One region of the Stenotrophomonas sp. PS02297 genome, then DNA from elsewhere that is predicted to be linked to it. Evidence: predicted binding sites of a transcription regulator. Region 1 holds the regulator's gene; each other region holds the start of a gene.

What was found. Region 1 encodes FliA, which starts transcription of late flagellar genes. Its sites were predicted from a motif close to TAAAGTTTNNCNNNCNNNGGCCGATAA; they were not measured.
Region 2: the regulator FliA is predicted to act here: its motif matches at 1,395-1,421, upstream of QMX80_RS14115 (flagellar motor protein).
Region 3: the regulator FliA is predicted to act here: its motif matches at 5,787-5,813, upstream of QMX80_RS01405 (GGDEF domain-containing protein).
Region 4: the regulator FliA is predicted to act here: its motif matches at 1,089-1,115, upstream of QMX80_RS14095 (STAS domain-containing protein).

The regions. Positions count from the first base shown of each region.
Region 1 covers NZ_JASCOS010000088.1:7,792-14,665, forward strand. The annotation lists gene flhA (flagellar biosynthesis protein FlhA) at 1-2,035, shown strand, start outside; gene flhF (flagellar biosynthesis protein FlhF) at 2,196-3,893, shown strand; gene QMX80_RS14460 (MinD/ParA family protein) at 3,880-4,764, shown strand; gene QMX80_RS14465 (RNA polymerase sigma factor FliA) at 4,761-5,513, shown strand; gene cheY (chemotaxis response regulator CheY) at 5,527-5,919, shown strand; gene QMX80_RS14475 (protein phosphatase CheZ) at 5,919-6,545, shown strand; partial or broken gene QMX80_RS14480 (Hpt domain-containing protein) at 6,550-6,874, shown strand, end outside.
Region 2 covers NZ_JASCOS010000083.1:13,306-16,415, reverse strand. The annotation lists partial or broken gene QMX80_RS14120 (chemotaxis protein CheA) at 1-1,216, shown strand, start outside; gene QMX80_RS14115 (flagellar motor protein) at 1,429-2,169, shown strand; gene motD (flagellar motor protein MotD) at 2,173-3,110, shown strand, end outside.
Region 3 covers NZ_JASCOS010000003.1:58,614-65,487, forward strand. The annotation lists gene QMX80_RS01380 (VOC family protein) at 1-244, shown strand, start outside; gene QMX80_RS01385 (DUF72 domain-containing protein) at 342-1,172, shown strand; gene QMX80_RS01390 (DMT family transporter) at 1,219-2,148, shown strand; gene QMX80_RS01395 (sensor domain-containing diguanylate cyclase) at 2,156-3,220, opposite strand; gene QMX80_RS01400 (pseudouridine synthase) at 3,311-4,033, opposite strand; gene QMX80_RS01405 (GGDEF domain-containing protein) at 4,041-5,690, opposite strand; gene QMX80_RS01410 (DEAD/DEAH box helicase) at 5,889-6,874, opposite strand, start outside.
Region 4 covers NZ_JASCOS010000083.1:5,741-12,614, reverse strand. The annotation lists gene QMX80_RS14105 (ParA family protein) at 1-107, shown strand, start outside; partial or broken gene QMX80_RS14100 (chemotaxis protein CheW) at 140-940, shown strand; gene QMX80_RS14095 (STAS domain-containing protein) at 1,146-1,454, shown strand; gene QMX80_RS14090 (response regulator) at 1,451-1,816, shown strand; gene QMX80_RS14085 (chemotaxis protein CheA) at 1,861-3,849, shown strand; gene QMX80_RS14080 (porin) at 4,119-5,279, shown strand; gene QMX80_RS14075 (methyl-accepting chemotaxis protein) at 5,514-6,874, shown strand, end outside.

The DNA of each region.
Region 1 (6,874 bases):
GATCGTGCTGGCGCTGCTGGCGATGGTGGTAGTGCCGCTGGCCGCGCCGGTGCTCGATGCGCTGTTCACCTTCAACATCGCCATCTCGCTGATGGTGCTGCTGGCGGTGGTGTACGTGAAGCGGCCGCTGGACTTCACCATCTTCCCGATCGTGCTGCTGATCACCACCATGCTGCGGCTGGCGCTGAACGTGGCCTCCACCCGCGTCATCCTGCTCAACGGCCAGAACGGCCACGAGGCCGCCGGCAAGGTCATCGCCTCGTTCGGCGAGTTCGTGATCGGCGGCAACTACGCGGTGGGCATCGTGGTGTTCGCGATCCTCACCATCATCAACTTCGTGGTCATCACCAAGGGCGCCGGACGCGTGTCGGAAGTGACCGCGCGCTTCACCCTGGACGCCATGCCCGGCAAGCAGATGGCGATCGATGCCGACCTCAACGCCGGCCTGCTGACGGCCGCGGAAGCCAAGGTCCGGCGCGAGGAAGTGCGCGAGGAAGCCGACTTCTACGGCGCGATGGACGGCTCCAGCAAGTTCATCCGCGGCGACGCCATCGCCGGCATCCTGATCCTGTTCATCAACCTGCTCGGCGGCCTGGCGGTGGGCGTGCTGCAGCACGGCATGCCGTTCGGTCAGGCCGCCGCCACCTATACCCTGCTGTCGATCGGCGACGGCCTGGTGGCGCAGCTGCCGGCCCTGCTGGTGTCCAGCGCCGTGGCGATGCTGGTCACCCGCGCCTCGCGCTCGCAGGACATGAGCGAGGCGATGATGGGCCAGGTGTTCGGCCAGTACCGCGCCCTGGCGATTGCTGCGGCCATCATCGGCCTGGTCGGCCTGGTGCCGGGCATGCCCAACCTGGCCTTCCTGATCCTGGCCTCGATCCTCGGCTTCCTGGCCTGGAAGCTGTGGAAGCGCGACATGGCCAACGCCGAGAAGCCCGGCGCCGAGGCCGGCGCCGGCGCGCAGGGCGAGATTCCCGGCCTGCTCTCCTCGCAGCCGGCGCCGACCGCCGAACTGAGCTGGGACGAGCTGCGCCCGGTCGATCCGCTGGGGCTGGAGGTGGGCTACCGGCTGATCCCGCTGGTAGACACGGCCCAGGGCGGCGAACTGATGGCGCGCATCAAGGGCGTGCGCCGCAAACTCACCCAGGATGTCGGCTTCCTGATCCCGTCGGTGCATATCCGCGACAACCTGGAGCTGCCCGCCACCACCTACCGGGTACTGATCCATGGCGTGCCGGTGGCGAGCGCGGAGATCCATCCCGACCGCGAACTGGCGCTGGACCCGGGCAGCGCAATGGGCCAGCTGGAGGGAATTCCCGGCAAGGACCCGGCCTTCGGCCTGGACGCCACCTGGATCCAGCCGCATCAGCGCGCCCATGCCGAATCGCTGGGCTACACCGTGGTCGATCCGGCCACGGTGATCGCCACCCACCTCTCGCACCTGATCCGCGAGCACGCCCCGGAACTGCTCGGCCACGAGGAAGTGCAGCAGCTGCTGGCCACCCTGGCCAAGAGCGCGCCCAAGCTGGTCGATGACCTGACCCCGAAGGCGCTGCCGATCTCGGTGGTGGCCCGCGTCCTGCAGAACCTGCTGATCGAGCGCATCCCGATCCGCCAGCTGCGCAAGATCGCCGAGGCGCTGGTGGAGAACGCGCCGCTGGCCCAGGACCCGGCCGCGCTGACCGCCGCCGTGCGCAACGCGCTGGGCCGCTTCATCGTGCAGGAGATCGCCGGCATGTCGCCGGAACTGCCGGTGTTCACCCTGAACCCGCAACTGGAACGGGTCTTGCAGGAATCCACGCAGGGCAACGGTGCCGCACTGGAACCCGGTCTCGCCGAACGTCTCCACCAGAGCCTTGCCGAATGCGTCGGCAAGCAGGAGGCGCGCAACGAGCCGGCCGTGGTGCTGGTACCGGGCCCGGTCCGCGCCGCCCTCGCCCGGATGGTCCGCCACAGCGTCCCCTCGCTGTCGGTGCTGGCCTACAGCGAGGTCCCGGAAGACAAGCGCCTGAAGCTGGTCGGCACGATCAGCTGAGGACAGCCTGGAAACCGGCGGCGCAGGACGACGTCAAAGAACGGACACCTGGCGGGCCACCGCCACAAACGAAGGACGAGGAGCACGCACCGCCATGCACGACACCGCCAACGCCACTGCTCCCGCGTCGCACCCGCACACGAATTCCCGGTACTCCAGCATGAAGATCAAACGTTTCGTCGCCGCCGACATGCGCACCGCCATGAACCTGGTGCGCAAGGAACATGGCCCCGACGCCGTCATCCTGTCCAACCGCCGGATCGAGGAAGGCGTCGAGATCGTGGCGGCCGCCCACTACGACGAGACCGCCGTGCAGCGCGCCCTGGAGGCCGCCCGCCCGGCACCGCCGGCGCCCAAGCCGCGCAGCGCCGCCGAGGCGATCATCGCCGCGGTGACCCGCCGCAGGACTCCGGAGCCGGAACCGGTGGTGGCCACCGCCTCAGCCGTGGCCGCCCTCGCCCGCTCGGCGGTCGGCGCCACCGGCCGTTCCATCGACAGCAGCGTCGAACTGGCCCCGGGCAGCCGCTTTTCCTCGCTGCTCAAGCCGCAGCCCCGGCCCGCCGCCGAACGCCTGCCCGAGCTTCCGGAACAGATCTTCGCGACCTTCCCGGCAGCGCTGGACGACACCCCGGTGGTGCCCGCATTCCGTCCCGAAGGCTTCGCCCCGGTCGAGCCGGCCCCGCCCGCCCCGGCACCGGTCAACCGCGCCCGCTTCGTGATCGATCCGCCGCTGCAGGAGCGGGTCGCCCTGGAACCGGCACCGGCATCGCGGATCGAGCCGCCGATGGCGCCGCCGGCGCCGCTTGAAACGGCCCCGCTCCGCGAGGCGCCGGTCGAGCCGATCCTGCCCGTCGCCCCGGCTGTCGCCGCTACCGTCAATGTTCCGGCGCCCGCTCCTGAAACCGCTGTCGCCGCGCCCGCGCTGAGCGTGGTCGCCACGGCGCCGCGCGACGACCGCCAGCTCGCCGAGCTGCGCCAGGAAGTGGCCGGGATGCGCCAGCTGATCGAGCGCGAGATGAACCGTTTCACCGACGAGCGCCTGCGCGGCAGCCCGGTGCGCGCCAACGCGCTGGACCTGATGGACGAATACGGCTTCGATGCCGGCCTGGCCCGCGACGTGGCGGTGCAGATGCCGGCGGAGACCGATCCGGCGCGCGCCCGCGGGCTGATGCTGGGCCTGATCTCCAAGAAGCTGCCGATCGCCCCGGTCGATCCGATCGAGGCCGGCGGGGTGATCGCGCTGGTCGGTCCGACCGGCGCCGGCAAGACCACCACCATCGCCAAGCTGGCCTCGCGCTTCGCCGAAGCGCATGCGGCCCGCGACGTCGCCCTGGTCACCACCGACACCCAGCGCATCGGCGCGCGCGAACAGCTGTACGGCTTCGGCCGCCAGCTCGGCATCGCCGTGCACGAAGCCAGCAGCGGCACCAACCTCAACCAGCTGCTGGAGCGCCTGGCCGATTACAAGCTGGTGCTGATCGACACCGCCGGGCTGGGCCAGCGCGACCGCGCCCTGACCGCCCAGCTGCAGTGGCTGCGCGCCGCCGGCCAGATCCGTACCCTGCTGGTGCTGCCGGCCAACACCAGTTTCCAGGACATGGACGAGGTGGTGCGCCGCTTCGGCGCGGCCAATCCGCAGGGCCTGGTATTGACCAAGCTGGACGAGACCGGCCGCTTCGGTTCGGCCCTTTCTGTGGCCGTGGATCACCGTTTGCCGATCACATGGGTGACGGATGGGCAGGATGTGCCCGAAGATCTGCACCGGGCCTCGGCGGCCAATCTCGTGCTTCGCCTTGAAGATTTGCGCCGCGCGGCCGATATGCCCTGCAACCCGGAGTTGAACCATGCCGTCGCGTGAGTACGCCAAGCTGACCAATGCCTTCCCGCTGTCGGCCACCCGCCGCCAGCCTGCCGGCCCCGTGCGCACCATCGCGGTGACCGGCGGCAAGGGCGGCGTGGGCAAGACCAACGTCTCGGCCAACCTGGCCGTGGCGCTGGCCGGCATGGGCAAGCGCACGCTGCTGCTGGACGCCGACCTGGGCCTGGCCAACATCGACGTGATCCTCGGTCTGCAGCCCAAGCACACCCTGGCCGACCTGGTCGCCGGGCGCTGCACGCTGGAGGACGTCATCATCGAAGGTCCCGACGGCCTGCTGGTGGTGCCGGCCGCGTCCGGGCGCCGGCACATGGCCGAGCTGCAACCGGCCGAGCACGTCGGCCTGGTCAACGTGTTCTCCGAGCTCGAGCGCGACCTGGACGTGATGATCATCGACACCGCCGCCGGCATCACCGACAGCGTGCTGACCTTCTGCCAGGCCGCGCAGGACACCGTGGTGGTGGTCTGCGACGAGCCGGCATCGATCACCGACGCCTACGCGCTGATCAAGGTGCTCTCGCGCGAGCGCGGGGTGGACCGCATCCAGGTCGTGGCCAACATGGCGCGCGACCCCAACGAAGGCCGCGTGCTGTACGAGAAGCTGGTGCGGGTGTGCGAGAAATTCCTGGCCGACGTTTCGCTCAACTACCTGGGCTGCGTACCGCAGGACGACTGGCTGCGCCTGTCGGTGCAGCGCCAGCAGCCGGTGGTGAAGCTGTACCCGTCGGCGCCGGCCGCGCTGGCGCTGCAGGAAATCGCCCGCCGTACCGCCCGCTGGCAGGCGCCCACCGAGCCGCGCGGCGGCGTCGAGTTCTTCCTTGAGCGCATCATCCAGCGCGGGATGGCCACATGAAGCCCGCCGCTGCCGCCCAATACCGCGAGGTGCAGCGCGCCAGCGCCAACGACTGCATCGCCCGCCATTCGGACCTGGTGCGGCGCATCGCCCATCACCTGGCGGCGCGGCTGCCGGCCAGCGTCGAGATCGACGACCTGATCCAGGCCGGGATGATGGGGCTGATCGAGGCGTCGCGCAGTTACGACGCCGAACAGGGCGCCTCGTTCGAGACCTACGCCTCGATCCGCATCCGCGGCTCGATGATCGACGAGATCCGCCGTGGCGACTGGGTGCCGCGCTCGGTGCACCGCCGCGCCCGCGACGCCGCCGCCACCATCCGCCGCATCGAGCAGGCCACCGGCCGTGCCGCCAGCGCCACCGAGGTGGCCGAGGCGATGGAGATGCCGCTGCCCGAGTACCTGCGGCTGATCGAGGACGCCGCGCGCGGCCAGGTGCTGAGCCTGGAGTCGCGCATCGAGGACCAGGGCGAGCTGGATACCCCGGCCACCGGCGGGCCGACCCCGCAGCAGGTGCTCGAGCGCAGCCAGTTCGGCGAGGAACTGGGCAAGGCCATCGGCCAGTTGCCCGAGCGCGAACAACTGGTGCTGTCGCTGTACTACGAGCAGGAACTGAACCTGAAGGAGATCGGCGCGGTGCTCGGGGTGAGCGAGTCGCGGGTCTGCCAGATCCACGGCCAGGCCATGCTGCGCCTGCGCGGCCGGCTGAAGATTTTCGAGGCGGCCGACGCCGGCCTCGTCGAACCATGAAGAGGAACACCTTTTGAACAAGAACATGCGGATCCTGATCGTCGACGACTTCTCGACCATGCGGCGCATCGTCAAGAACCTGCTGGGCGACCTGGGCTTCACCAATACCGCCGAAGCCGAGGACGGGCATGCCGCATTGGCCCTGTTGAACAGCCAGCCGTTCGACTTCGTGGTCACCGACTGGAACATGCCGGTGATGACCGGCATCGAACTGCTCAAGGTGATCCGCGCCGATGCCAAGCTCAAGACGCTGCCGGTGCTGATGGTCACCGCCGAGGCCAAGCGCGAGCAGATCATCGAAGCCGCGCAGAGCGGCGTGAACGGCTACATCATCAAGCCGTTCACCGCGCAGACCCTGGAGGAGAAGCTGGGCAAGATCTTCGAACGGCTGGCGGCGAGCGCCTGATGACGATCATCTCCAGCGGGACCCCGAGCGAGAAATCGGCCCTGGTGCAACGCCTGCAGGATGCGCTGGCGGCGCTGGAAAGCGGCGATGAAACCGGCTGGCGCCGGGAAATCGACGCCCTGGCGGCACTGCGCACGCAGCCGATGATGGCCGGCCTGGGCCGGCTCGCGCGCGAGCTGGGCCAGGCGCTGGGCGAACTGCCGACGATTCCCAGCGATGCTGGCGAGCTGGACGACGCCTGTGCGCGCCTGGACCACGTGGTGGAGATGACCGAGAAGGCCACCCATCGCACCCTGGACCTGGCCGAACAGTGCCGCGAACTGGTCACCGGCCTGCGCGAGGGCAGCCTGCCGGCGGTCGAGCATGAGCAGGCCCTGGACCGCATCCGCCACAACCTCACCGAGATCGCCCTGACCCAGAGCTACCAGGACCTGACCGGGCAGATCATCCGCCGCGTGGTCGGCATCGTGCGCCGCGTGCACGAGGGCTTCGGCGCGCTCGGCCTGCCGCCGCCCGAGGAGGAAGCGCGCGGCAACGGGCTCGCCGGCCCGGCGCTGGAAGGCATCGACCGCCACGCCGTCAGCCAGAACGACGCCGACGACCTGCTTTCCGACCTGGGGCTGTGACGCCATGAGCGCCTTCGCCGACGACATCGCCGCCGACTTCATCCTCGAGGCCCAGGAAATCCTGGACCGCCTCGGCGAACAGCTGGTCGCGCTGGAACAGTCGCCCCAGGACAACGACCAGCTCAACGCGGTGTTCCGCGGCTTCCATACGCTCAAGGGCGGCGCCGGTTTCCTCGGCATCAACGCGATGGTCGAGCTGTGCCACGCCGCCGAGGAAACCCTGGGCATGGCGCGTTCGGGCAAGGCGGTGCTGCAGGCGCACCACTTCGATGCCGCGCAGCAGTCGCTGGACTGGCTGCAGGCCATGCTCGACGCGGTCTCGGCCGGCA
Region 2 (3,110 bases), on a different contig from region 1:
GGGCACGGCGGCGCCCGCGCCGCGTGCGGCCTCGCCTGCGCCGGCCGCGGCCAAGCCCGCGGTCGAGCCCGAACAGACCGTGCGCGTGGACACCAAGCGGCTGGACGCCATCGTCAACCTGATCGGCGAGCTGGTGCTTTCGCGCAACCGCCTCAAGACCCTGCGCGCGCGCCTGAAGGACGAGGAGCTCGACCGCGCCGTCTCCACCCTCGACATCGCCACTGCACGCCTGCAGTCGGCGGTGATGCGCACGCGCATGCAGCCGGTGGGCAAGGTGTTCTCGCGCTTCCCCAAGGTCGCCCGCGACGTCGCCCGCAACCTGAAGAAGGAAGTGGACCTGGAGCTGATCGGCGCCGAGACCGAGCTTGACCGCAACCTGGTCGAGGCGCTGGCCGATCCGCTGGTGCACCTGGTGCGCAACGCCATCGACCATGGCGTGGAAATGCCCGACCTGCGCGAGGCGCAGGGCAAGCCGCGCATGGGCCGGGTGCGGCTGTCGGCGCAGCAGGAAGGCGACTACGTCAGCATCGAGGTACAGGACGACGGCGCCGGCATCGACCCCGAGCGGCTGCGCGCCAAGGCCCGCGAGAAGGGCCTGCTGGACCCGGAGGCCGCCGCGCGCCTGAGCAGCGAGGAATGCCTGCACCTGGTGTTCCTGCCCGGCTTCTCGACCAAGCAGCAGGTCACCGACATCTCCGGCCGCGGCGTCGGCATGGACGTGGTGCAGTCGCGCATCCGCGAACTGAGCGGGCAGATCCAGATCCAGTCCGAGCTCGGCCGCGGCAGCCGCTTCCTGATCCGCGTGCCGTTGACCCTGGCGATCCTGCCGACCCTGCTGGTGCAGGCCGGCGAGGACATCTACGCGCTGCCGCTGGCGCGCGTGATGGAGGTGCTGCACGCCCCCCGCACGTCGCTGGGCTGGTTCGACGGCCGCGCCGTGCTCGACCGCAAGTCGCACACGCTGGCGCTGGTGGACCTGCGCCAGTGGCTGGCGGTGGAACCGGCGCAGTCGGCCCTGCTCACCATCGTCGTGCTGCAGCTCGGCGAAGCCCGCTTCGGCCTGGTCGTGGACCAGGTGCGCGGCCGCGAGGAAGTGGTCATCAAGCCGCTGCCCAGGGCGCTGCGCGGACTTAAGGGCTATGCCGGCGCCACCTTGATCGGCGATGGCCGCATGGCGCTGATCCTGGACGTGGACGGCCTGCGCGGCCAGGAGTGATTCTTGCAAGCCCTCTCCCGCCGGGGTGAAAGGGGCAGTCTGCGAACCGCCGGTCCGCTGCTCCTCGCCCTTGCGCCTGCGCAGGAACCGGGACGCAAAGCGGGTTTCCAGGCGCCTGCGGGCCGGTGGCTCGCAGGCAATGCGCCTTCTCCCGCGGAGGGAGAAGGAAACCACGCGTTCAAGTACCCCCCGCAATAGCCGATACCTGTTAAATGGATAGACTCAGCATCATCGGACTCTTCCTCGCCCTGGCCTCGCTGGTGGGCGGGAGCATTCTCAAGGGCGCCGGCCTGGCTTCGCTGTGGTCGCCCGCTGCGTTCGTCATCGTCATCGTCGGCACCATCGCCTCGATCCTGCTGCATACCTCGCCGGCGATCTTCCGCCACGCCTTCAGGATCGTCCGCTGGGTGGTGCAACCGCCGGCCAGCGACCGCCAGGCGCTGATCCGGCAGATCGTGGACTGGAGCAACATCGCCCGCCGCCAGGGCCTGCTGGGCCTGGAGCCGCAGGTGGAGATGCAGGACGACCCGTTCCTGCGCAAAGGCCTGCAGCTGGTCGTGGACGGCGTCGAGCCCGAGGCGATCCGGCACATGCTGGAAATCGAACTCAGCGGCCAGGAACACCGCGACCTGGCCGCGGCCAAGGTGTTCGAGGGCATGGGCATCTATGCGCCGACCCTGGGCATCATCGGCGCGGTGCTGGGCCTGATCGCGGTGATGAAGAACCTGGCCGACCCGAGCAAGCTCGGCCACGGCATCGCCGCCGCGTTCACCGCCACCATCTACGGCATCGCCTCGGCCAACCTGCTGTTCCTGCCGGTCGCGGCCAAGCTCAAGAACGTGATCGCGTACAACAGCCGCGAGCGCGAGATGATCATCGAAGGACTGATCGCCATCGCCCAGGGCGAGAACCCGCGCAACATCGAAACCAGCCTGGCCGGTTTCGTGGGTTGAACCATGGCCCGCCGCAAGTCCCACGAAGAACACGCCAACCATGAGGCATGGGCCATCCCCTATGCCGACCTGATGACGCTGCTGCTGGCGTTCTTCGTGGTGATGTACGCCATCTCCTCGCTCAACGAAGGCAAGTACCGGGTCATGGCCGATGCCCTGACCACCGCCTTTGGCGGCGCCCCGCGCACCATCACCCAGGTGCAGGTCGGCCACCAGCAGCTGCAGGGCGGCGGCAACGACAGCCCGGCGGTGATCCGCGCGCCGAGCATGACCGGCGGCGCGATGGCCGACCCGACCCGCTTGCCGTCGATGGCCTCGCAGATGACCCGGCCGGTATCGCTGCGCGACCGCGAGCAGCTGCAGCGCGCCGAGCGCCAGCTCGGGCAGATCGCCGAGAAGCTGACCCGGGCGCTGGCGCCGCTGGTCAGCCAGGGCGTGATCACCGTGCGCCGCACCGAGCTGTGGATCGAGGTCGAGATCAACAGCGACATCCTGTTTCCCACCGGCTCGGCGACGCTGGACGCCGGCGCGCGGCAGACCCTGGGCAAACTGGCCGACGTGCTGCAGGACGTCCCCAACGGCGTGCGCGTGGAAGGGCATACCGACAACATGCCGATTGCCACTGCGCAGTACCCGTCCAACTGGGAACTGTCGGCGGCCCGTGCCGCCAGCGTGGTGCACCTGTTCGCCGATCACGGCGTGCAGCCGCAGCGGCTGGCGATGATGGGCTACGGCGAATTCCGCCCGCGCGAGAGCAACGCGCAGATCGAAGGCCGCAACCGCAACCGGCGGGTGATGGTCATCATCCTGGCCGACTCGACCGCCAGCGCCGATGCGCTGGCCGATGGCGCGGCCACGGTCGCCGCCGAACACACCAACCCCGATGCCGCCGGCGCCGACGCGCCCGCGCGCGCATCCGGACCGGCGCTGCCGGCAGCAAT
Region 3 (6,874 bases), on a different contig from region 1:
GCCCGGCGCCTGGGGCAGCAACATGATCCAGCCCGATGAGGTGGGCGGCATGGAGACGCAGAGCGCCTGTGTGATCGTGAGCGACGCCGACGCCCACCATGCGCGCGCCACGGCGGCCGGCGCGGAGATCGTCATCGACATCGCCGACCAGGACTACGGCGGCCGCGGCTATGCCTGCCGCGACCCGGAAGGCCACCTGTGGTGGTTCGGCAGCTACGACCCGTGGGCCGCGAAAGCGCCATGAACCCAAGGACGGTACGCGGATGGGCGCGGCAGCGATGCGTCCGCGGAACCTGCCGATAGAATCGGCGCGATGACGCCCCGCCCGGACCCGCATGCCCATGGATGACCTGTTCGCTCCCGCCCCCGCAACCACGCAGGGCGTGCACGTGGGCATCGGCGGCTGGACCTACGCGCCCTGGCGTGGCGGCATGTTCTACCCGCCGGGGCTGGTGCAGCGGCGCGAGCTGGAATACGCCAGCCGCCAGCTCACCGCCATCGAGATCAACAGCACCTACTACGGCACGCAGAAGCCGGCCATCTACGCCGGCTGGCGCGATGCCACGCCGGAAGGCTTCGTGTTCTCGGCCAAGGCGCCCAAGCGCATCACCGGCGCGCGGCAGCTGGCCGGCACCGGTACGCAGGTGCAGGACTTCATCGCCGGCATCGCCGCGCTGGGCGACCGGCTGGGGCCGCTGGTCTGGCAGTTCGAGGCCGGGCGCACGCTGGACCCCGACGACTTCGCCGGCTTCCTCGACCTGCTGCCGCCGCAGGTGGACGGCCGGGCGCAGCGGCACGCACTGGAGATCCGCGACCCGGCCTTCCTCGACGCCGGGCTGGTCGCGCAGGCACGGCAGCGCGGGATGGCGCTGGTCTTCACCGATTCGCCGGACCATCCCAATGCCGCCGACCTGTGCGCCGACTTCGTCTACGCGCGACTGATGCGCAGCCGCGACGACTGCGCCGCCGGCTATCCGCCGCGGGAACTGGCGCGCTGGGCCGAACGCATCGGCGACTGGCGCCAGGGCCGCGACCCGCACGACCTGCCGCACTCCAGCCCGGTGACGGCCACCCCGGCGCCGCGCGAGGTGTTCGTCTACTTCATCAGCGCGGCCAAGCACCGCAACCCGGCGGCGGCGCGCGAACTGCTGCGCCTGCTCGGCGGAAACTGAAGCGCGCGGTGCGGCGTCGGCCGCACACATCGGCGACAATTCGTCGATGCCCAATCCCGATACCCGCAAGGCCCTGCTGCAGATCCATTTCTGCGTGCTGCTATGGGGCGTGACCGCCATCCTCGGCAAGCTCATCACCCTGCCCGCACTGCCGCTGGTGTGGTGGCGCATGCTGCTGGTGGTGGCGATGCTGGCGCTGCTGCCGCGGGTATGGCGCGGGCTGTCGGCGCTCACCCTGCGGCTGGCGCTGGGCTACGGCGGCATCGGCGCGCTGGTGGCGCTGCACTGGCTCACGTTCTACGGCGCGGTGAAGCTGGCCAATGCCTCGGTGGCGGCCACCTGCATCGCACTGGCGCCGGTATTCACCGCCATCGTCGAGCCCTGGATCGCCAAGCGGCCGTTCCAGCCGCGCGAGCTCGCCTTCGGCGTGGCGGTGCTGCCGGGCGTGGCGCTGGTGGTCGGCGGCGTGCCCGATGGCATGCGCCTGGGCGTGGCGGTGGGCGCGCTGTCGGCGCTGCTGGTGGCCCTGTTCGGCTCGTTCAACAAGCGCCTGGTCAGCCATGCCGATCCGCTGACCGTCACCGCGCTGGAACTGGGTGCCGGCACCCTCACCCTGACCCTGCTGGCACCGGCCCTGCCGCTGCTGCTGCCGGCACTGGCCAGCCCGCTGTGGGTGATGCCCGACCTGCACGACGGCGTCCTGCTGCTGGCGCTGTCGGGCCTGTGCACCCTGCTGCCGTTCGCGCTGGCGCTGGTGGCGCTGCGCCATCTCAGCGCCTACACCATGCAGCTGGTCACCAACCTGGAACCGGTCTACGCGATCGTGCTGGCGGTGCTGTTCCTGGGCGAGCAGCGCGAGCTGACGCCGCTGTTCTACCTGGGCGTGGCGATCATCATCGGCGCGGTGTTCCTGCACCCGCTGCTCAACCGCACGCGGCCGCTGCCCGCTACGGCCAGCAGCCCGGGGCTGGAATAAACGGCTTTCAGCCGGCGACCACCACGCGGTCGCGGCCCTGCGCCTTGGCCTGGTAGAGCGCAGCATCGGCACGGCGCAGCGTTTCCTGCGCCGATTCGCCGGCGTGCTGCACCGCCAACCCGATGCTGATCGTGACCGGCAACCCCATCGGCAGGTGCGCCACCGCTTCGCGCAGGTACTGGCATTGCAGTTCGGCCTGCGCCAGCGGCGTGTCCGGCATCAGGATCACGAATTCCTCGCCGCCATAGCGCGCGGCCATGCCGCGCCCGGCGAAGTGCGCGCGCAGCACGCCGGCCAGCTCGACCAGCACCCGGTCGCCTTCGTCGTGGCCGTGGATGTCGTTGACCTGCTTGAAGTGGTCGATATCGACGATGGCCACCGCCGGCGGCCGGTCGGCCCCCCGCTCGATCGCCTCGGCCAGCGCCGCGGACAGCGCGCGCCGGTTCGGCAGGCCCGTCAACGGATCGGTGCGGGTCTGCTCGGACAGCTCCACGTTCTGCTGCTCCAGCTGCGCGTAGTACTCGGCCAGGCGTGCCTCGTACCAGTCATGCTCGCCCTGGTGGAGGTCGATGCGGCGGCGCAGGCCGCGCATCTCCAGCATCAGCCCCACCTGCCGCGACAACGCCCACAGCGCTTCGGCCTGGCCGAGCGCAAGCTGGCCCGGGTTCGAATCGAACACGCACAGCGTGCCCAGCGCGTAGCCGTCGCTGCTCAGCAGCGGCGCGCCGGCGTAGAAGCGGATGAAGGGATCGGCGGTGACCGAGGGATTGCCGCGGAAGCGCTCGTCCTGGCACGCGTCCTCGACCACGGTCAGGTGCGTCGGCTGCAGGATGGCATGGGCGCAGAACGCTTCGTCGCGCGGGGTCTGCTCGCCCTCCAGCCCCTGCAGAGATTTGAACCACTGCCGCTCGCTGTCGATCAGGGTCACCGCCCCCATCGACGTGCCGCAGATGGTGCGGGCGATGGTCACCAGGTCCTCGAATTCCTGTTCGCGCGGGGTATCGAGGATGCGATAGCGCTGCAGCGCGGCCAGGCGTTCGGCCTCGTTGGCGGGAAGGGCGGGCTTGATCATCCGGGTCCGGGCCTGTGTCCTTGGAAACGGCGTAAACAGGCCGAGTCTAGCCTCACCGCGCGGCGATCAGCGCGGCGAGCCGGTCACACTTCACCATTCCCGCTGCTGCGGCAGCAGTCCGCGCAGCTCCTGCTCGGTGAGGTTGCGCCATTGCCCGGGCTTGAGCGCGCCGAGCTTGACGTTGTCGATGCGCACCCGGCGCAGCTGGGTGACGCGGTAGCCGAAGGCCGCGGCCATCAGCCGGATCTGGCGGTTCAGGCCCTGCTCGAGGACGATGCGGAAGCCGAACTTGGCGATGCGCGTGGCGCGGCACGGCAGCGTCATCTGGTCGTGGATGCGCACGCCGCGCGCCATGCCGCGCAGGAACTCGTCGGTGACCGGCTTGTTCACCGCCACCAGGTATTCCTTCTGGTGGCCGTTCTCGGCGCGCAGGATCTGGTTGACGATGTCGCCGTTGCTGGTCATCAGGATCAGGCCCTCGGAATCCTTGTCCAGGCGACCGATCGGGAAGATGCGCTGCTCGTGGCCGACGAAGTCGACGATGTTGCCCTTGACCGCGCTCTCGGTGGTGCAGGTGATGCCCACCGGCTTGTTCAGCGCGATGTAGACATGCCGGCGGCCGGTGGTCTTCTGCACGACGCGGGCACGCAGCGGCTGGCCGTCCACGCGCACTTCGTCGCCCTCGCCGACCACCGCGCCGGTGCCGGCGACGATGCCGTTGACGGTCACGCGGCGGGCGCCGATGAGGCGGTCGGCCTCGCGACGGGAACAGAAGCCGGTTTCGGCGATGTGCTTGTTGAGTCGGTTCGTCATCGACGGATTATCCGCCATCGCCCGGGTCGCCGGACAGCACGGGCGCATCGTCGCCCGCGGCGACCACGCGATCGCGGCCGCCGCGCTTGGCCTGGTACATGGCGTTGTCGGCGCGGCGCAGCAGCGCGGTCAGGTCATCGCCCTGCGCACGCATTTCCGCCAGGCCGATGCTGACCGTGACCACCGGCCCGTCATGGCGCCGCTCGGCCGCCTGCCGCGCGATCTTCTCGCGCAGCTGCTCCAGCCGCGGCAGGGCCGCCTCGGCGTGCGTGCCTGGCAACAGCACCAGGAATTCCTCGCCGCCCATGCGGATCACGTCGTCGCGGTCGCGCACCGCGGCAAGCAGCATGTTGGCCACCGACACCAGCACCGCATCGCCCATCTCATGGCCGAAGCGGTCGTTGATCTGCTTGAACAGGTCGATGTCCAGGAAGCCGATCGACAGGGGCAGCCGGTCCTTCCGCGCACGGAGCATGTGGCGTTCGAGCTGGCGCAGGCCGGCGCGGCGGTTGGGCAACCCGGTCAGGGCGTCGGTGTCGGCCAGCTGGCGCATCTCGTCGCGCTGCTGGCGCAGCTGGCCGAGCCGGCGGTTGATGCCGTAGGCATACATCATCAGGAACCAGGTCACCGACAGCTGCACGGCCTCGACCCGGAACCGCACCAGGTCGCGGCTGCCGGCGATGTCCGCCAGCGCCATCAACAGCAGCGGAGCCACCGCGGCGACGCCATCCACCGCCTGGTAGTCGCCACGGCGCAGCGAGACGATCCCGGCCACCAGCGCCAGCACGCAGACCAGGCTGAAAGCGTGGTCCAGCGCGGCGGCGGCCCAGGCCAGCCCGGCCCATGGCAACAGCGGCGTGACCAGAGCCAGCGCCAGCAGCAGCTGCGCGAAACGGCGCACCCAGGGGCGCGATCGCGGCCAGGTCTGCAGGCCGCCGCACAGACGCCACAGCACCCAGCCCATCACCGCGATGCTCAGCGCCGAGGCCGACACCATCCACCAGGGGGCGAAACCGCCCACCGGCAGCCAGGGTTCGGGATAGCCGCTCAGGCCGCTGAGTACCGACTGCCAGACCACCAGCAGCGCAGTCGCCAGCGTGTAGACCAGGAAGTCGCGATCGCGGGTGGTGAGGAAACCCATCAGCGCCGACAGCGCCAGGGCGATGGCAATGGCGATGCAGGCGGTGCGCACCAGCAGGCGCATCGTATCCATCTGCTGCACCGGGCTTGGCGCACCCAGCCGCAGCGTGGGAACCCAGCGCGCCTTGAGCGGCGTTTCCCAGGCCACCCGGATCGGCTCCATGTCACCCGGCTTGGGCACCAGCACCATGCCGATGCCCGCCCGGAAGCGCGAATCGCGGGTACGCGCGTCCTGCATGTTGCCGCAGATCCGGCGGTCGCCGTGGGAGATCATCACTTCGCCGGCGAACACGTTGAACACGTCCACCGCCTGCGGCGCGCCGGACCAGCCTTCGGCGGGCGCGGCGATCAGGATGCCGTCGCCCAGCCGCTCCAGCGTTTCGGGCGGACAGGCGCGGATCGGCGCCTGTTCGTCGGTCGGCTCGCCGACCAGCAGGTAATCCCGGCCTGCCTGCGGAGTCTGGGCGGCGGCAGCCAGCGGGAACAGCAGAAGCGCCAGCAGCAGGGACAGCAACATCGGCCCCGCCATGGCCCGCGCCTTCATCCCACTGCCCGCGATCACCATCCCTTCCCCTGCATACATCCCGACGCGTCCGCGATTATCGCATGCGGCTTTTCCGCCCTTGTCGGGAAAACCCGATGACGGCCTCGTCTCCGCCGGGCCGGATCGCACGGGTCCACCGTCCTGGCGGTGGAACCCGTCATCCGCAAGGACTCAGGCGCCGCGCGGACCGCGTGGCTTGAAGCCGCCAGGGCGGCCGCCCGGACCAGCAGAGCGCGGACCGCCGGGACGGCCGGCGGGCTTGGGGCCCTTGCCGAAGCGCGGCTTGAACGAGGACGCGGCGCCCTGCTCCTCGCCCGGCTCGACCCGGCGCATGCGCAGCTGCTGGCCGGACACCCACACCTTCTGCAGGTGCTGCAGCGTGTCCGACGGCATTTCCGCCGGCAGGTCGAGCACCGAGTGGTCGTCGTGGATGTCGATGCGGCCGATGTAGCGGCTTTCCAGCCCGGCCTCGTTGGCGATGGCGCCGACGATGTTGGCCGGCTTCACGCCGTGCATGTGGCCGACCTCGATGCGGTAGGTCTCCATGCCGAATTCCGGCGCGCTGCGCGGCGGCATCTCGCGGCGCGGACGCTCGCCGGACTCGCCTTCGCCACGCGGCGGACGCGGCGCGTGCTCGCCGTCGTCGGCGCGCGGGCCACGCTCGAAGCGCGGTTCGAAGCGCGCCGGGCGCTCGCCGCGCTCTTCGCGCTGGCGCGGGAAACCGCCGTCGCGCGCCGGACGTTCGTTGCGGCCGGCCTGCGGTTCGCGGCGCTCGCGCACCGGCGGGGCCAGCAGGAACGGCGCATCGCCCTGCAGCAGCTTGGCCAGCGCGGCGGCGATGTCGATCGCCGGCACGTTGTTCTCGCCTTCGTAGCGCTGCAGCAGGTCGCGGTAGAAATCCATGTCGCCGCCGGCCAGGGTCTGGCTGATGCGGTCCATGAACTTGGTCACGCGGTGGTCGTTGACCGCGTCCACGGTCGGCAGCTGCATTTCCTCGATCGGCTGGCGGGTGGCGCGCTCGATCTGGCGCAGCATGCCCTTCTCGCGCGGGGTGACGAACAGGATCGCCTCGCCGCTGCGGCCGGCACGGCCGGTACGGCCGATGCGGTGCACATAGCTTTCGGTGTCGTACGGGATGTCGTAGTTCAGCACGTGGC
Region 4 (6,874 bases), on a different contig from region 1:
CCGCCGCGCACGACGACAACTACCCCGGGCGCGGCCTGTCGGCCTATCGGCGGGCGCTGGAATGGCTGCGCGCCGAGGACGCCGCGCAGCTGGAGCGCGCGGCATGAGCGGCGTGGACATGCTCGACGACTACCTGGGCGAACTGCTGCTCGACGCGATCCCGGCAGCCGCGGTGCCTGCCCCTGCCGCCGTTGCCGCCGCGACGGCGCCACCGGCCAGTCCGGCCGTAGTGGAAGCCGCGCCCGCCCCGGCCCCGGCACCGGTTGCGGTGGCTGCCGCGGTCGTCGCGCCGGCCGCTCCCGTTCCTGCTTCAGCTCCGGCACGCGCCGTTGCGGCTGTGCCCGCAGCGACACAGCCGCGCGCCGTCGCCGACGCCGTGCCGGTGGTCGTGGAATCGGAACCGCCACGCCCTGCCGAGCCCGCGCCCGCCGTGCCGGCCGGCAACAACGTCTGGGCCGCGCTGCAGGCGCAGGCCCGCGCGCCGCAGCAACCCCAGCGCCGCGCCAGCGAACGCACCTCGCGCTGGCTGCGCCTGCGCTGCGGTGTGCAGGCCTATGCGCTGGAACTGCTCAAGGTGCAGGAAGTGGTGCTGCCGGTGCCGCTGCTGGGCCTGCGCGGCACTTCGGCGGCCATGCTCGGCATCATGAACCTGCGCGGCCAGGTGGTGCCGGTCATCGATCTCGGCCTGCACCTGGGATTCGCCGCGGTCGGCGAGGACAGCCTGACCCGCATCGTCGTGCTCGAGGAACGGGGCGAAGTCCTGGGCCTGCGGGTATCCGCGGTGGAGGACGTGGCCAACCTGACCGAGTCGCAGATCGAGCCGCCCGACACCGCCCGTATCTGCCAGATCTCCAACACCCTGTTCCGCGGCGTGGCCCGCATCGGCCAGCAGCCGATGATCCTGCTCGACGCCTCCGAACTGCTGCAGTGCGAACGCTGAAGGCCGGCCTGCGCGGGTGCGGGACAGGTCCGTGCGGCGGCACACGTCCGGCATCCGCGCCGGTCCCGGCCCGTTTCCGGCACGCCTCGGCCTGCCCCGGCCATTCCGCGCACCCGTTCACATAATCGAACGCCGTTCTTCACGCCGCTAAAGAACCCCGTGCGGTTGCCGCTAACTGGTCCAGTACCGTCTCTCCGGAGCAACGATGAGCACTGTGGCACTGGCGCAGGACCTGGGCATCGAGTCCACCAGCGAGCTGAAGCAACACCTGGCCCCGCACCTGGGCCGGAACGGCGCGCTGCGCGTGGACGCCAGCCAGGTAGGCCGCGTGCATACCGCCGCCATCCAGGTGCTGTGCGCCTTCGTCCTGGCCCGCCGCCAGGCCGGCCACGCCACCGTCTTCGACGACGCTACCGATACCTTCCGCGACGCCGCGCGCCTGCTCGGCGTCCTCCAGACCCTCGGTCTGGACGCAACCCCTGACAAATCGAATTCTGTGGAGAACGTTGCATGAGCGCTCGAATCCTGGTGGTGGACGACTCGGCGTCGATGCGCCAGATGGTGGCCTTCGCCCTCACCTCGGCCGGCTTTTCCGTCGAGGAAGCCGAAGACGGCGCCATCGCCCTGGGCCGCGCCAAGGGCGCCAAGTTCAACGCCGTGGTCACCGACGTGAACATGCCCAACATGGATGGCATTTCGCTGATCCGCGAACTGCGCCAGCTGCCGGACTACAAGTTCACCCCGATGCTGATGCTCACCACCGAATCGGCCGCCGACAAGAAATCCGAAGGCAAGGCCGCCGGCGCCACCGGCTGGCTGGTCAAGCCGTTCAATCCGGAACAGCTGGTCGCCACCGTCCAGAAAGTCCTGGGCTGATCGCCCCACCCCCCTGCCCCGAACCCTGACCGGATAGCGCGCCGATGAGCATGGACCTGCAACGTTTCCACGCCACTTTCTTCGAGGAAAGCCGCGAAGGGCTGGACGCCATGGAGGCCGGGCTGCTGGCCCTGGAGGACGGGCAGCAGGATCCGGAGATCATCAACTCGGTGTTTCGCGCCGCGCACTCGATCAAGGGCGGCGCCGGCACCTTCGGCTTCGAAGCGATCGCCGGCCTGACCCATGTGCTGGAAACGCTGCTGGACGAGCTGCGCGCCGGCAAGCGGGCGCTGGAGAGCGCTGCGGTCGATGCCATGCTGTCCTCGGTGGACGTGCTGCGCGCCCTGCTGCGCGAGGCCGAGCATGGCCAGGCGGCCGACCCCGCCGCCGTCGCCGCGGTGAAGGCACGGCTGGAAGCGGTGCTGTCCGGCGAAGCCGCCGCGCCGGCCGCGGCGAAGCAGGAAGAAGCCGCCGCCGAGCCGGAAGGCTGGCAGATCGGCTTCGTGCCGGCGCCGTCGCTGTTCATGAGCGGCAACGATCCGCTGCGGATCATCCGCGAACTGGAAACCCTCGGCCCGCTGCAGGTCGACGCGCGCATGGAGCGCCTGCCCGGTTTCGAGCAGATGGACCCGCTGGAAGCCTATATCGCCTGGGACCTGGGCCTGACCGGCCGCATCCCGCGCAGCAAGATCGAAGACACCTTCGCCTGGGTGGTGGACGACTGCGAGCTGGACATCCAGCCGATCGTCGCGCCGCCGAGCCTGGCCGTGAGTGCGCCGACGCCGGTGCAGGAGGTGGCCGTCGAAGTGGCCGCCGCCGTGCGCCCCGCCGCCGCGTCCAATGCGCCGGGCGCCAGCCACGAGGCCGAAAGCTCGATCCGTGTCAGCGTCGACAAGGTCGACGCGCTGATCAACCTGGTCGGCGAACTGGTCATCACCCAGGCCATGCTCAAGCAGGTCTCCGGCGGCCTGGATCCGTCCCACGCCGAGCGCCTGCTGGCCGGCCTGGACCTGCTCGAACGCAATACCCGCGACCTGCAGGAAGCGGTGATCGGCGTGCGCATGCTGCCGGTGGATGCCGTGTTCCGCCGCTTCCCGCGGCTGGTGCGCGACCTGTCCTCGCGGCTGGGCAAGCAGGTGCGGCTGCGCACCATCGGCGAAGGCACCGAGCTGGACAAGGGCCTGATCGAGAAGATCGCCGATCCGCTGGTGCACCTGGTGCGCAACTCCATCGACCACGGCCTGGAAATGCCCGACGTGCGCAGGCAGGCCGGCAAGGACGAGATGGGCACCATCACCCTGGCCGCCTCGCACCAGGGCGGGCACATCGTCATCGAGGTCAGCGACGACGGCCGCGGCCTGAACCGCGACAAGATCCTGGCCAAGGCCCAGGAGCGCGGGCTGGCGATCCCGGACAACCCGACCGACACCCAGGTCTGGGACCTGATCTTCCAGCCGGGCTTTTCCACCGCCGACGCGGTCACCGACCTGTCCGGCCGCGGTGTCGGCATGGACGTGGTCCGCCGCAACATCCAGGCCCTGGGCGGCGAAGTGCAGCTGGAGAGCCAGACCGGCGCCGGCACCCGCGTGCTGATCCGGCTGCCGCTGACCCTGGCCATCCTCGACGGCATGACCGTGTCGGTCGCCGGCGAAACCCTGATCCTGCCGCTGGCCTACGTGCTGGAGGCGCTGCAGCCCAAGGCCGAGGACATCCGCACCATGGCCGGCGAAGGCCGCGTGCTGCGCGTGCGCGGCGAGTACCTGCCGATCCTGGCGCTGGGGCACTACTACGGTTACCGCCAGGAAACCCACGCCGATCCGCTGGTGGTGGTGGTCGAGGGCGACGGCCAGAAGATCGCGCTGGAAGTGGACGAGCTGCTCGGCCAGCAGCAGGTCGTGGTCAAGAACATCGAGAACAACTATCGGCGCATCGCCGGCGTTTCCGGCGCGACGATCCTGGGCGATGGCCGCGTCGCGCTGATCGTCGATGTCGGCGGGCTGGTCCGCTCGCTGCGCGTGCCGCAGGCGGCCTGAGCCGGCGCCTTCGCCCTGTGGGGTGAAGGCGCGCCGCATCTGGATGGCGCCGGACAGGCGCATGCAGCCAAAGGCAGCACGGCGCGGTTGAAGGCGCCGGCAACGCGGCCGGCAGGCGGGCATCGCAGGGCTTCAACACGTTGCTGATCCATGTCCCGCCTGTACCGAGGGCGGCCCGATACACGCGCCTTCCCGCCCCGCAGGCGGAGGGCTGTGCCCTCCCCGGCCCATGCCATCGCATGGAGCCGCCTTCGTTCCGGGACACCTGCATGCGCCGCCTGGCCCCTCTCGCCCTGCTCACCCTTGCCGCGCCTGCCTTCGCCGGCCCGCAGGCTGGCGCATGGCCGCCGAAACTGACCTTCGACAACGGCACCGAAACCTCGCTCACCGGCAATTTCGCCTGGGACGTCAATCGCTTCGCCGCCGACGGCGGCGCGTTCGAAGATGACCAGGACTGGCGCCGCAAGGAATTCGGCGTCGCCATCAAGCGCAAGGGCCTGTACGACTTCAGCGCCTCCTATGACTTCCAGTCCGACACCTGGATGGACGTGGCCCTGCGCCTGGAAAGCAAGGGCCTGACCGGCCGCGACCTGGGCAAATGGCGCATCGGCCAGATGAAACTGCCGCTGGGTCTGGAGGGCAACACCGCCACCCGCAACGGCGCCTTCATGGAGAACGCGCTGCCGACGCAGGCGTTCTACGAAGGCCGCCGCATCGGCGTGGACTGGGCGCTGGAGCGGCCGCGCTGGCTGTTCAACGCCGGCGCCTATTCGCACGATCTGCAGGGCAACAACCGCGGCGACAGCCTGGCCGCGCGGCTGGCCTGGACACCGCGCAAGCAAGCCGCGCACGTGCTGCACCTCGGGGTCTCGGCCACCCGCGAGCATCCTGATGCCGAGACCAACGGCCTGGGCGTGGAGATCGCGCCAAGCGTGCGCTGGCGCGCCAAGCCGGAGGTGTCGCTGACGCCGCTGCGCCTGGTCGACTCCGGCACCCTGCGCGATGTCGCGCGCATCGAGCGCCGCGGCCTGGAAGCGTTGTGGATCGAGGGCCCCTGGTCGCTGCAGGGCGAGTACCTGCGGCAGACCACCCATCGCCATGGCCTGGCCGACTACCGGGGCGAGGGCTGGTACCTGGCGGGCAGCTGGCTGCTCACCGGCGAATCCCGCGCCTACAGCGGCGGCAACGTCGCCAACCCGAAGCCGGCCGGCAAGCGTGGCGCCGTCGAACTGCTGGCGCGCTACAGCCGCATCGACCTGGACGATGGCCCGATCCGCGGCGGCGACGAGCGCAACTGGACCCTCGGCGCCAACTGGTATCTCGGGCCGCACCTGAAATTCCAAGCCAACTACGTGCGGGCAGATGCCCGCCGCGGTGCCCTGCATGCACGGCCGGAAGCACTGCAGCTGCGCGCCCAGTTCCATTTCTGAACGGAAACCCGGCACCGCCGCCAGCGCCGGGAAGGCTGCATTCCGTGCGCCTGCTCACGGAATCCCGACTCGCGGCTTGGGCGGCGTCAAGAAGCGGACGCCTGCGCCGATATCGCGGTAGTGCACCCCGATCGCGGGTGAGGGCTTCCCGTCGCAGCCCATTCCGGATTCATGACACTCCGCAGGAGCGCCGGGCCTGCATACCGTCGAAGTCCGCCCTTGGAGATGTCTGCGATGAAATGGTTCCAGAACCTGTCGATCACGCGGAAGCTGGTCCTCGCCTTCTGCATCACCTGCATGATCACCCTGCTGATGGGCGGGTTCTCGCTGTGGCGGATGATGCTCGCCAACACCCAGATCGAGCAGATCAACAGCAACTGGATGCCCGCCGTCCAGCAGCTGGGCGAGATGCGCGCGCAGCTTGGCGAATTCCGCACCTATGAACAGTCCCAGCTGAACTACCAGGGCAATGCCGAGCAGCTGGCCGATTACGACAAGCGCCTGGCCGACACGCGCGGCCTGATCGAAGCGGCCGAGAAGGCCTACGACGACATCGAGACCGACTACACCGCCGAAGAACTGGCGATGTACAACAAACTCAAGGAGCAGCGCTCGGCCTATTTCGAGGCCCACGAGCGCATCGCCGCGGCCATCGCCGCCGACGATTTCGATGGCGCGCGGCGCATCTCCTCGGACGAATCGCGCAAGCTGCGGCGGGTGTTGTTCGACCAGCTCAAGCTGATGTCGCAGTACAACCAGGAACAACTGGCCAAGGATGTGGCCGCCTCCCGGCTCGCCTACCAGCGCTCGCTGGTCGCGGTGATCGCCGGCATGGTGCTGTCGCTGGTGCTCGCCGCCCTGCTGGGCTGGGCCATCATCCGCGCGATCATGCTGCCGCTGGGCGAAGCCGTGCGCGTGGCCGACGACGTTTCCGCCGGCAAGCTCGACCGCCGCATCGACGCCTCGCGCCGCGACGAAGTCGGCAAGCTGCTGTCCTCCATGCAGCGCATGCAGGCGCAGCTGCAGGCGGTGATCGCCGCGCAGCAGGAGATGGAGCGCCAGCATGGCGCCGGCATCATCAGCTACCGCATGGACCAGGGCGCGTTCCCCGGCGATTACGGGGTGATGGTCGCCGGCACCAATGAACTGGTGGCCGGCCACATCAACGTGAAGATGCAGGTGATCGAGCTGGCGCAGCGCTATGCCGTGGGCGACCTCAGCCGCGACATGCCGCAGCTGCCAGGCGAGAAGGCCGAGATCACCGAGACCATGGCCACCATCAAGCGCAACCTCACTGCGATCAGCGCCGAGATCCGCCGCCTGAGCGGCGCCGCGGCCGCCGGCGACTTCAGCCAGCGCGGCGACGAGGAGCGCTTCCAGTACGACTTCCGGCAGATGGTGCACAACCTCAACACGATGATGGAGGTCACCGACGGCAGCCTGGCCGAGACCTCCCGCCTGTTGCAGGCCATCGCCCGCGGCGACCTCACCGCGCGCATGCACGGCGATTTCCAGGGTGTGTTCGCACGGATGCGCGACGACGCCAACGCCACCGTGGCGCAGCTGACCTCCATCGTCGGCCGCATCCAGCAGGC